One region of the Streptomyces sp. NPDC006309 genome, then DNA from elsewhere that is predicted to be linked to it. Evidence: riboswitches for the same ligand, from Rfam matches in the RefSeq annotation. Region 1 holds a riboswitch; the other holds the start of a gene.
What was found. A riboswitch is a leader RNA that binds a small molecule or an ion and turns the genes downstream of it on or off. The one in region 1 is predicted to bind ZMP and ZTP.
Positions count from the first base shown of each region.

Region 2: linked by a shared signal. The riboswitch ahead of ABZ117_RS08125 (glycine hydroxymethyltransferase) and the one ahead of ABZ117_RS21005 (bifunctional 5,10-methylenetetrahydrofolate dehydrogenase/5,10-methenyltetrahydrofolate cyclohydrolase) in region 1 are both predicted to bind ZMP and ZTP.

Region 1 is NZ_JBEXRO010000015.1:200,618-204,780, forward strand. It holds gene ABZ117_RS20990 (S-(hydroxymethyl)mycothiol dehydrogenase) at 1-858, opposite strand, end outside; gene ABZ117_RS20995 (hypothetical protein) at 1,001-1,303, opposite strand; gene ABZ117_RS21000 (nuclear transport factor 2 family protein) at 1,475-1,840, shown strand; ZMP/ZTP riboswitch at 1,959-2,039, shown strand; gene ABZ117_RS21005 (bifunctional 5,10-methylenetetrahydrofolate dehydrogenase/5,10-methenyltetrahydrofolate cyclohydrolase) at 2,066-2,914, shown strand; gene ABZ117_RS21010 (CU044_5270 family protein) at 2,958-3,932, opposite strand.
Region 2 is NZ_JBEXRO010000004.1:236,341-240,503, forward strand. It holds gene trpS (tryptophan--tRNA ligase) at 1-670, opposite strand, end outside; gene ABZ117_RS08125 (glycine hydroxymethyltransferase) at 773-2,227, opposite strand; ZMP/ZTP riboswitch at 2,260-2,349, opposite strand; gene ABZ117_RS08130 (glutathionylspermidine synthase family protein) at 2,591-3,775, opposite strand; gene ABZ117_RS08135 (hypothetical protein) at 3,789-4,163, opposite strand, start outside.

The DNA.
Region 1 (4,163 bases):
CATCTCCGGGGTGGGGACACCGACCAGGACGACCGTGCCGGCGAGGTCGCGGGCGTAGAAGGCCTGCTGGTAGGTCTCGGGGCGGCCGACGGCCTCGATGACGACATCGGCGCCGAAGCCGCCGGTCAGTTCGCGGATCGCCTCGACCGGGTCGGTGTCCTTGGAGTTGACGGTGTGGGTGGCGCCGAGCGTGCGGGCCTTGTCCAGTTTGCGGTCGTCGATGTCCACGGCGATGACCTTCGCCGCGCCGGCCAGGTCCGCCCCGGCGATCGCCGCGCCGCCGACACCGCCGCAGCCGATGACGGCGACCGAGTCGCCCCGGCCGACGCCTCCGGTGTTGATCGCCGCGCCGATGCCGGCCATCACCCCGCAGCCCAGCAGCCCGGCGACCGCCGGGGAGACGGACGGGTCGACCTTGGTGCACTGGCCGGCGGCCACTAGGGTCTTCTCGGCGAACGCGCCGATGCCGAGGGCCGGGGAGAGTTCCTGTCCGGTCGCGGCGAGGGTCATCCTCCGCCGCGCGTTGTGGGTGTTGAAGCAGTACCAGGGTCGGCCGCGCAGACAGGCCCGGCACTGCCCGCACACGGCACGCCAGTTGAGGATGACGAAGTCACCGGGGGCGACGTCGGTGACGCCCTCGCCGACCGACTCCACCACGCCGGCGGCCTCGTGGCCGAGCAGGAAGGGGAAGTCGTCCGAGATGCCGCCCTGTTTGTAGTGCAGATCGGTGTGACAGACCCCGCAGGCCTGGATGCGTACGACGGCCTCGCCGGGTCCCGGGTCCGGGACCACGATCGTCTCGAGCCGTAGGGGCTCGTCCTTCCCCGGTGCGATCACGCCGCGTACTTCCTGCGCCATGGCCTGGCCCCTTCCTTCGGATACCTTCGCCGCCGACCCTACGCGCCACCGATCGGCAGCGGGACGGTCCACGAGGCGGGTTGTGGATCTTTCCAGGCGCACGGGCCGCCCCGGGCGGGGCGGCCCTCGGGGCAGGGCAGGATCAGTGGATGGCGGAGACCAGGCCGAGCACGGGGGCGGCGGGGGCGAGGACCTGTTCCACCTGGCTGAGCTGGTTCAGGTCCTTGAGGTGCTTCAGTGCCTGCATCTGGTCGGTGACCCGCGGCACCCGGCCCTGCTCCGATGCGGGCATGCCGGCGCCGGCGAGCGAGTCCAGCGTGGACAGCGCGCTGAGCTTCCCGACGTGCGGTGCGCCGGCGTCGGCCGCGTTCGCCGACGGTACGGCGAGACCGGCGATCCCGGCGGCCAGACCGACGGCGGCGGCGATGCGTCGTGTTGAGATCATGCCCTCACCAACGGGTGCGGGCGCCGGCCGGACACGGGCGGCGGCCCGCGCTCACCCGTGAGGCGGATCCGGCCGCTGCGCTTGCCGTGGCCGTCCGGGCGGAGGAGTCTCGGAGGTGGGGTCCGTGCGGCCCGCTCCTCGTCGGGCCGCGGACGCCTGAAGGAGGTCACCATGGGCACCGCGACGGGGTCCTCGTTCGACTCCGGCACACTGCGCCGGGCCATAGAGGGCAACACCGGGAACACCCTTCTGTCGCTCTACACGGACGACGCGGAGATCCGCATCGTCGACCACAACCACCAGCCCAGCAGCCCCACGGTCGTGCACGGCCGGGGCCAGATCGCCGAGTTGCTGGACGACATCTACAGCCGCGACATGACGCACAAGCTGGAACGCTGCGTCGTGGAGGGCGAGCACGCCGCCTACAGCGAGGCCTGCGAGTACGCGGACGGCACCCGCGTCCTCTCCGAGTCGATGGTCACCCTGCGGGACGGCAAGATCGCCGACCAGCTCATCGTCCAGGCCTGGGACGAATAGGAGCCGGCCGGCTACGGCGGCAGGCGTCCCGAGGAGGCTCGCGCGGGTCCAGGCCGCCTGCCGGGCGGTCTGGACCCGGTGAGCGGTCCGGGGATCGTACGCACGCTCGGTTACCCTGTACGCGGGCCGTGACTGGCGCTGAGGTGGAGTACCACCAGGGAGCGGTCCGTGGTGGTTGCCGCGCGCCTGGGCGAGAGAGTCGATCCCAGCCCAGGAGTGTGCAGCATGACCCAGGCCCGCCTCATGGACGGCACCGCGCTCGCCCGCCGCATCGTCGGGGACGCCGCGAAGAAGGCCGCCGGACTCAGCGAACGCACCGGCACCGCGCCGTGTCTCGCGACCGTGCTGGTCGGCGCGGACCCGGCGTCCGTCACGTACGTCCGCATGAAGCAGAACCGGTGCCGCGAGGCCGGCGTGGAGTCCCGCCACGTCGCCCTGCCCGCGGCCACGACCACCGCCGGACTCGTGGCGAAGCTGCGGGAGTTGTCGGCAGATCCGGGAGTGCACGGCATTCTGCTCCAGCACCCGGTGGGCGATCACGTCGACGAGCGGGCCGCGTTCGAGGCGATCGCGCCGGAGAAGGACGTAGACGGCGTCACCTTCGCGTCGTTCGCCACGATGAGCTTCGGCCTGCCGGGATTCGTCTCCTGCACGCCCGGCGGCATCCTGCGGCTGCTGGACGAGTACGGCGTCGACCCGGCCGGGAAGCGGGCCGTCGTGGTGGGCCGCAGCGCGATCCTCGGCAAGCCGGTGGGCATGCTGCTGCTGGCCCGGGACGCGACCGTGACGTACTGCCACTCGCGCACCCGGGACCTGTCGGCGGCGGTCCGCGAGGCCGACATCGTCGTCGCCGCCGTCGGCCGGCCGCGGCTGATCCGCGGGCAGGACATCAAGCCCGGCGCGGTCGTGATCGACGCCGGCTACAACCCGGGGAACGTCGGCGACGTCGACTTCGACTCGGCCGTGGAGCGGGCCGCGCTGATCACGCCGGTGCCGGGCGGTGTCGGTCCGATGACGATCGCCACACTGCTGGAACAGACCGTGGACGCCGCCGCCCGGCAGCTCGGCGCGTGAACACTTGGGCCCCGCAGGGTCCGCGCGGAGCCGGCTTTGGTGGTCAGCGCATCCAGACCCGGTAGTCCATCACGTCCCCGGCCTTCACCCCGTACTCGGGGGCGTCCCGGGTGAAGGTGGTCTCCAGGCCCAGGACGGCACCCGTGCGGGGGTCGAGGATCAGCATCCGCCGGCCTCCCCCGCCCGCGTACACGTACGCCTGCCCCGGCCGGCCCAGGCGGTCCGTCACCCGTCCCGCCGGCCGCAGCCCCTCCGCGTCCGCGAGCACCCGGACCAGTGCCGCGGACTCGCGGCCGCCCAGCGTCCAGTGGCCCAGCAACTCCTCGACGGCCTCGAACAGTTCGGGGGTGTCCAGGGAGCCGGTGTGCACGGTCTCGGCGAGGTAGGCGCGCAGGGCGGCCGGGGTGTGCGGCGGCGGCGCCTCGGGCGGGGCGTCGCTCCAGCTCGGCGGATACGTGATCCGGCTCAGGACGTGGCCGTCGGCCACCAGGTGCGGGTCGTCGCCCTCGTCGGTGAGGACCGGGCGGCCCGGACGGCGCGGGTCGGTCGCCACGACCAGCTCGGTGTGGCTGTCGTCCGCGCGCCAGCGCACGACACGTTCCTCGGGCAGGGTGACGGGCGGCCTGCCGTCGGCCATGCCGAGGCTCCAGGACTGCATGTGCGTGCCTTTGCGCAGGCGCGGGGAGCCGTCGGCGGCGGCAGCGGCGGCCATGTCGGCCAGTTCCGCCAGCGGTACGGGCGTGGACTGGGCGCGGACGGTCAGCGGGCGGGGCGCGGCGATGGCGGGCTGGGTGTTCGGCCCGCCGAGCAGCGCGGTGAGGGCGGTCGCCAGGACGACGGCGGTGGCGGCCAGGCCCCACAGCAGCCGGGCGCGGGGGGCGCGGCGCACCGGCCGGGCCCCGTGCAGCAGCCGCTCCAGCTGTCGCTCGGCACGGTGGTCCAGCGGACCGTCACCGAAGTCGGGACCGTCCGCGGGGACCGGGTTGGCTTGGCGGAGGAGATCGAGTTCGTCAGGCATGTCGGGGGTCCTCGCACAGGCATGCGTCAACGGTGGGCACGGGGGACGCCGGGACCGCACCGGCGTCCGCCGGCGCCACGGACGGGGCGGGTCCGGCGGCCGAACATCCCGGAGCGGTCTCACCGGCGGCCACCGGCGCGGCGGACCGGACGGGGCGGGCCGTCCGACGGCCCGGAACGGTGCCATCGGCGGACGTCTCGGCGGGGCCGGGCACCGCCCACCGCCGAACCG
Region 2 (4,163 bases), on a different contig from region 1:
CCTTCTTGGCCGTCGCCTTCGGCTCGTCGAGGAGGTTGATGAGGCCCTTCGGCGTGGACGCCGACTTGCTCATCTTGACCGTCGGGTCCTGGAGGTCGTAGATCTTCGCCGTCTCGCGGAGGATGTACGGCTCCGGGATGGTGAACGTCGCGCCGAACCGGCCGTTGAACCGCTCGGCGAGGTCGCGGGTCAGCTCGATGTGCTGGCGCTGGTCCTCGCCGACCGGCACCTCGTTCGCCTGGTACAGCAGGATGTCGGCGACCTGGAGGACCGGGTAGGTGAACAGGCCGACGGAGGCGCGGTCGGCGCCCTGCCGGGCGGACTTGTCCTTGAACTGGGTCATCCGGCTGGCCTCGCCGAAGCCGGTGAGGCAGTTCATGACCCAGGCCAGCTGGGCGTGCTCGGGGACGTGGCTCTGCACGAAGAGCGTGCAGCGGTCGGGGTCCAGGCCGGCGGCCAGCAGCTGTGCGGCGGCGAGGCGGGTGTTGGCCCGCAGCTCGGCCGGGTCCTGCGGCACCGTGATCGCGTGCAGGTCGACGACCATGTAGAACGCGTCGTGGGACTCCTGGAGGGCCACCCACTGGCGGACGGCGCCGAGGTAGTTGCCGAGGTGGAACGAGCCTGCGGTGGGCTGGATTCCGGAGAGCACGCGGGGTCGGTCAGTGGCCATGTAATTCATTCTCGCAGAGAGTGCGGGAGCTTCGGTGCGGTGGGGAACCGCGGGCCCCTGACGGGCCGGCCGCGCGGTTCCCCGTGCCGGTGCCGGGGCGTTTCAGCCCAGGTCGACCTCCGGGTACAGCGGGAAGCCCGCCACCAGGTCGGTGGCCCGCCCGGCGATCTCCTCGGCGACCTTCTCGTCCAGGACGTGGGCGGCCCGGGAGGGGGCACCCGACTTGGTGGTGCCCGGCTCGGTGGTGGTCAGGACGCGGTCGATCAGGCCCGCCACCTCGTCCATCTCCGCCGTGCCCAGGCCGCGGGTGGTGAGCGCGGGGGTGCCGACGCGGATGCCGGAGGTGTACCAGGCGCCGTTCGGGTCGGCCGGGATGGCGTTGCGGTTGGTGACGATGCCCGAGTCGAGGAGCGCCGCCTCGGCCTGGCGGCCGGTGAGGCCGTAGGAGGTGGCGACGTCGATCAGGTTGAGGTGGTTGTCCGTGCCGCCCGTGACCAGGGTGGCGCCGCGGCGCATCAGGCCCTCGGCCAGGGCGCGGGAGTTGGCCACGATGCGCTGGGCGTAGTCCTGGAAGGACGGCCGGCGGGCCTCGGCCAGGGCGACGGCCTTGGCGGCCATGACGTGCGGCAGCGGGCCGCCCAGGACCATCGGGCAGCCCCGGTCGACCTGGTCCTTGAGGGAGTCGTCGCACAGGACCATGCCGCCGCGCGGGCCGCGCAGGGACTTGTGGGTGGTGGTGGTGACGATCTGGGCGTGCGGGACCGGGTCGAAGTCGCCGGTGAGGACCTTGCCGGCCACGAGGCCGGCGAAGTGCGCCATGTCGACCATGAGAGTGGCGCCGACCTCGTCGGCGATCTCGCGCATGAGCCGGAAGTTCACCAGCCGGGGGTACGCGGAGTAGCCGGCGACGATGATCAGCGGCTTGAACTCGCGGGCCTGGGCGCGCAGGGCGTCGTAGTCGATGAGGCCGGTGGCCGGGTCGGTGCCGTAGGAGCGCTGGTCGAACATCTTGCCGGAGATGTTGGGGCGGAAGCCGTGGGTGAGGTGGCCGCCGGCGTCCAGGGACATGCCCAGCATGCGCTGGTTGCCGAAGGCCCGGCGCAGCTCGGCCCAGTCGGCCTCGGTCAGGTCGTTGACCTGGCGGACGCCGGTCTTCTCCAGGAAGGGCGCCTCGACGCGGTCGGCGAGGACGGCCCAGAAGGCGACGAGGTTGGCGTCGATGCCGGAGTGCGGCTGGACGTAGGCGTGGCGGGCGCCGAAGAGTTCGCGGGCGTGCTCGGCGGCGAGGGACTCGACCGTGTCGACGTTGCGGCAGCCGGCGTAGAAGCGGCGGCCGACGGTGCCCTCGGCGTACTTGTCGCTGAACCAGTTGCCCATGGCGAGGAGGGTCGCCGGGGAGGCGTAGTTCTCGGAGGCGATCAGCTTGAGCATCTCGCGCTGGTCGGCGACCTCCTGGCCGATGGCGTCGGCGACGCGCGGCTCGACGGCGCGGACCACGTCGAGGGCGGCGCGGAAGGCCGTGGACTCGGTGGAGAGGGGGGCGGAATTCTCGGGCATCGGGACCTCCGGACGGCGTGCGTACAGCGTTCACGTTCGGCCCAGGCGCACGGCACTCTTTCCGGCTCGGACCGCTCCCTGATGGTCCGTCCCATCCCAGCGCGCCAGTCACGGCCCGCTCGTCAGCCTACCCGGCGCGCCGGACGGGGACGGGCGCGCGTCCACCATGCGAGCGAGAGGGGCGGCCCCCGGTGGCCGTCGGCGGAGCGGAAGGTCCGTCCCCCTGCTCGCCGGCGGACCGGGGCCGCGGACGCGCCGGTCCTCTCGGCGACGGCGACGTCGTCGATGCCCGCCTCCCGGCGCCCTGCGATGCACGGCACCCGACCGTCGCTCCGTGATCCGCGCCGGTCCGGACGAAAGACCCTAGAGGATCACGTGGGGCAGGAAGCGGGCGTACTCGTCCGTGATCAGGCCCGAGGACTCGCGCAGGCCGAGGCCGGCCGGCTCGTCCCGGACGACCCAGGCGCCGAGGACGACGTGGTTGCCGTCGAAGGCGGGCAGGGGGGCGAGGCGCTGGTAGCAGCAGGGCTCGTCCCGTACGGCCGCGGGCGCGCCGGGTCCGTGCACGGTGACGCCCTCGCCCTCGCGGCCGAGGAGGGGCTTGGCGACGTAGCCGGCGGACCCGGCGAGCTCGCGGGGGCCGTCCAGGTAGGCGGGCAGGAGGCTGGGGTGGCCGGGGTACAGCTCCCACAGGATCGCCAGCAGGGCCTTGTTGCTCAGCAGCATCTTCCAGGCGGGTTCGATCCACAGGGTGCTGCCGGTGCCGCCGCCGTTGTCGAGGGTGTCCAGGACGTGCCGGCCGAAGGCGTCGGTGGTGAGCCACTCCCAGGGGTAGAGCTTGAACAGGGCGCGGATGAAGCCGAGCCGGTTGTCGACGAAGCGGCCGGAGAGGCTGTCCCAGCCGATCTCCTCCACGGCGAGCCAGTCGGTGGTGAGACCGGCCTGTTCGGCGGTCTCCTTCAGATAGGCGACCGTCATCAGGTCCTCGCCGAGTTCGTCGGCGCAGGAGTGCGCGAAGTGCAGGGGGCTGCCGGGCGGCAGGAGCGCGGCCTGCGCGCGCCAGGCGTCGACCAGCCGCTCGTGCAGGGAGTTCCACTGGTCGGCGCCGGGGAAGCGGTCCTCCATCCAGAACCACTGCGCCGAGGCGGCCTCCACCAGGGAGGTCGGGGTGTCGGCGTTGTACTCCAGCAGTTCGGCCGGGCCGGTGCCGTCGTAGCGCAGGTCGAAACGGCCGTAGAGGGACGGGAGTTCGTCGCGGCGGTGCCAGGACTCGGCGACGGCCGCGGCCACGCGCGGGTCGGTGATGCCCAGGTCGGCGAACCGGTCCTCGGCCACGATGTGCCCGGCCGCCGCCAGGCACATGCGGTGGAGTTCGCCGACGGTCTCCTCCAGCGCCTCGACCTCGTCCAGGGTGAAGGCGTAGTAGGCGCTCTCGTCCCAGTAGGGGCGCAGGGAGCCGTCGGGGTGGCGGGTGAGCGGGTAGATCAGGCCCTGGGCCTCGACGGTCCGCTGCCAGCCGGGGCGGGGGGTGATGGTACGGCGTTCCATGCGCGTGTCCCCGTCAGCCGCCGGAGCTGCCCTTGCCGCCGCCGAAGCCGCCGCGGTGCACCCCTGTGCCGTGGTGGCCGTCGTCGTCCGACGAGCCGCGGCCGCCCTTGCCGGGCGCGGTGAAGGAGCCGCCGTCGACCCAGCCGTGCTTCTCGTCGCCCTCGTAGTACCAGGCGGCGTCGGCCGTCTTCCCGAGGGACTTCCCGGGGGTCTTCTTCCTCGCGCCCGTCCTCGGTGACGTGACGCCGGTCTTGCAGTTCTTGTCGGGGACGACCCGGTAGCCCTTGGTGAGGCTGTAGCTGTCCCGGTCGACGCAGCGCTTGTCCGGCTCGGACGAGCAGGCCGTGAGGGCGGCGGCCAGCAGGCCCATGCCGCCCAGGACGACCGT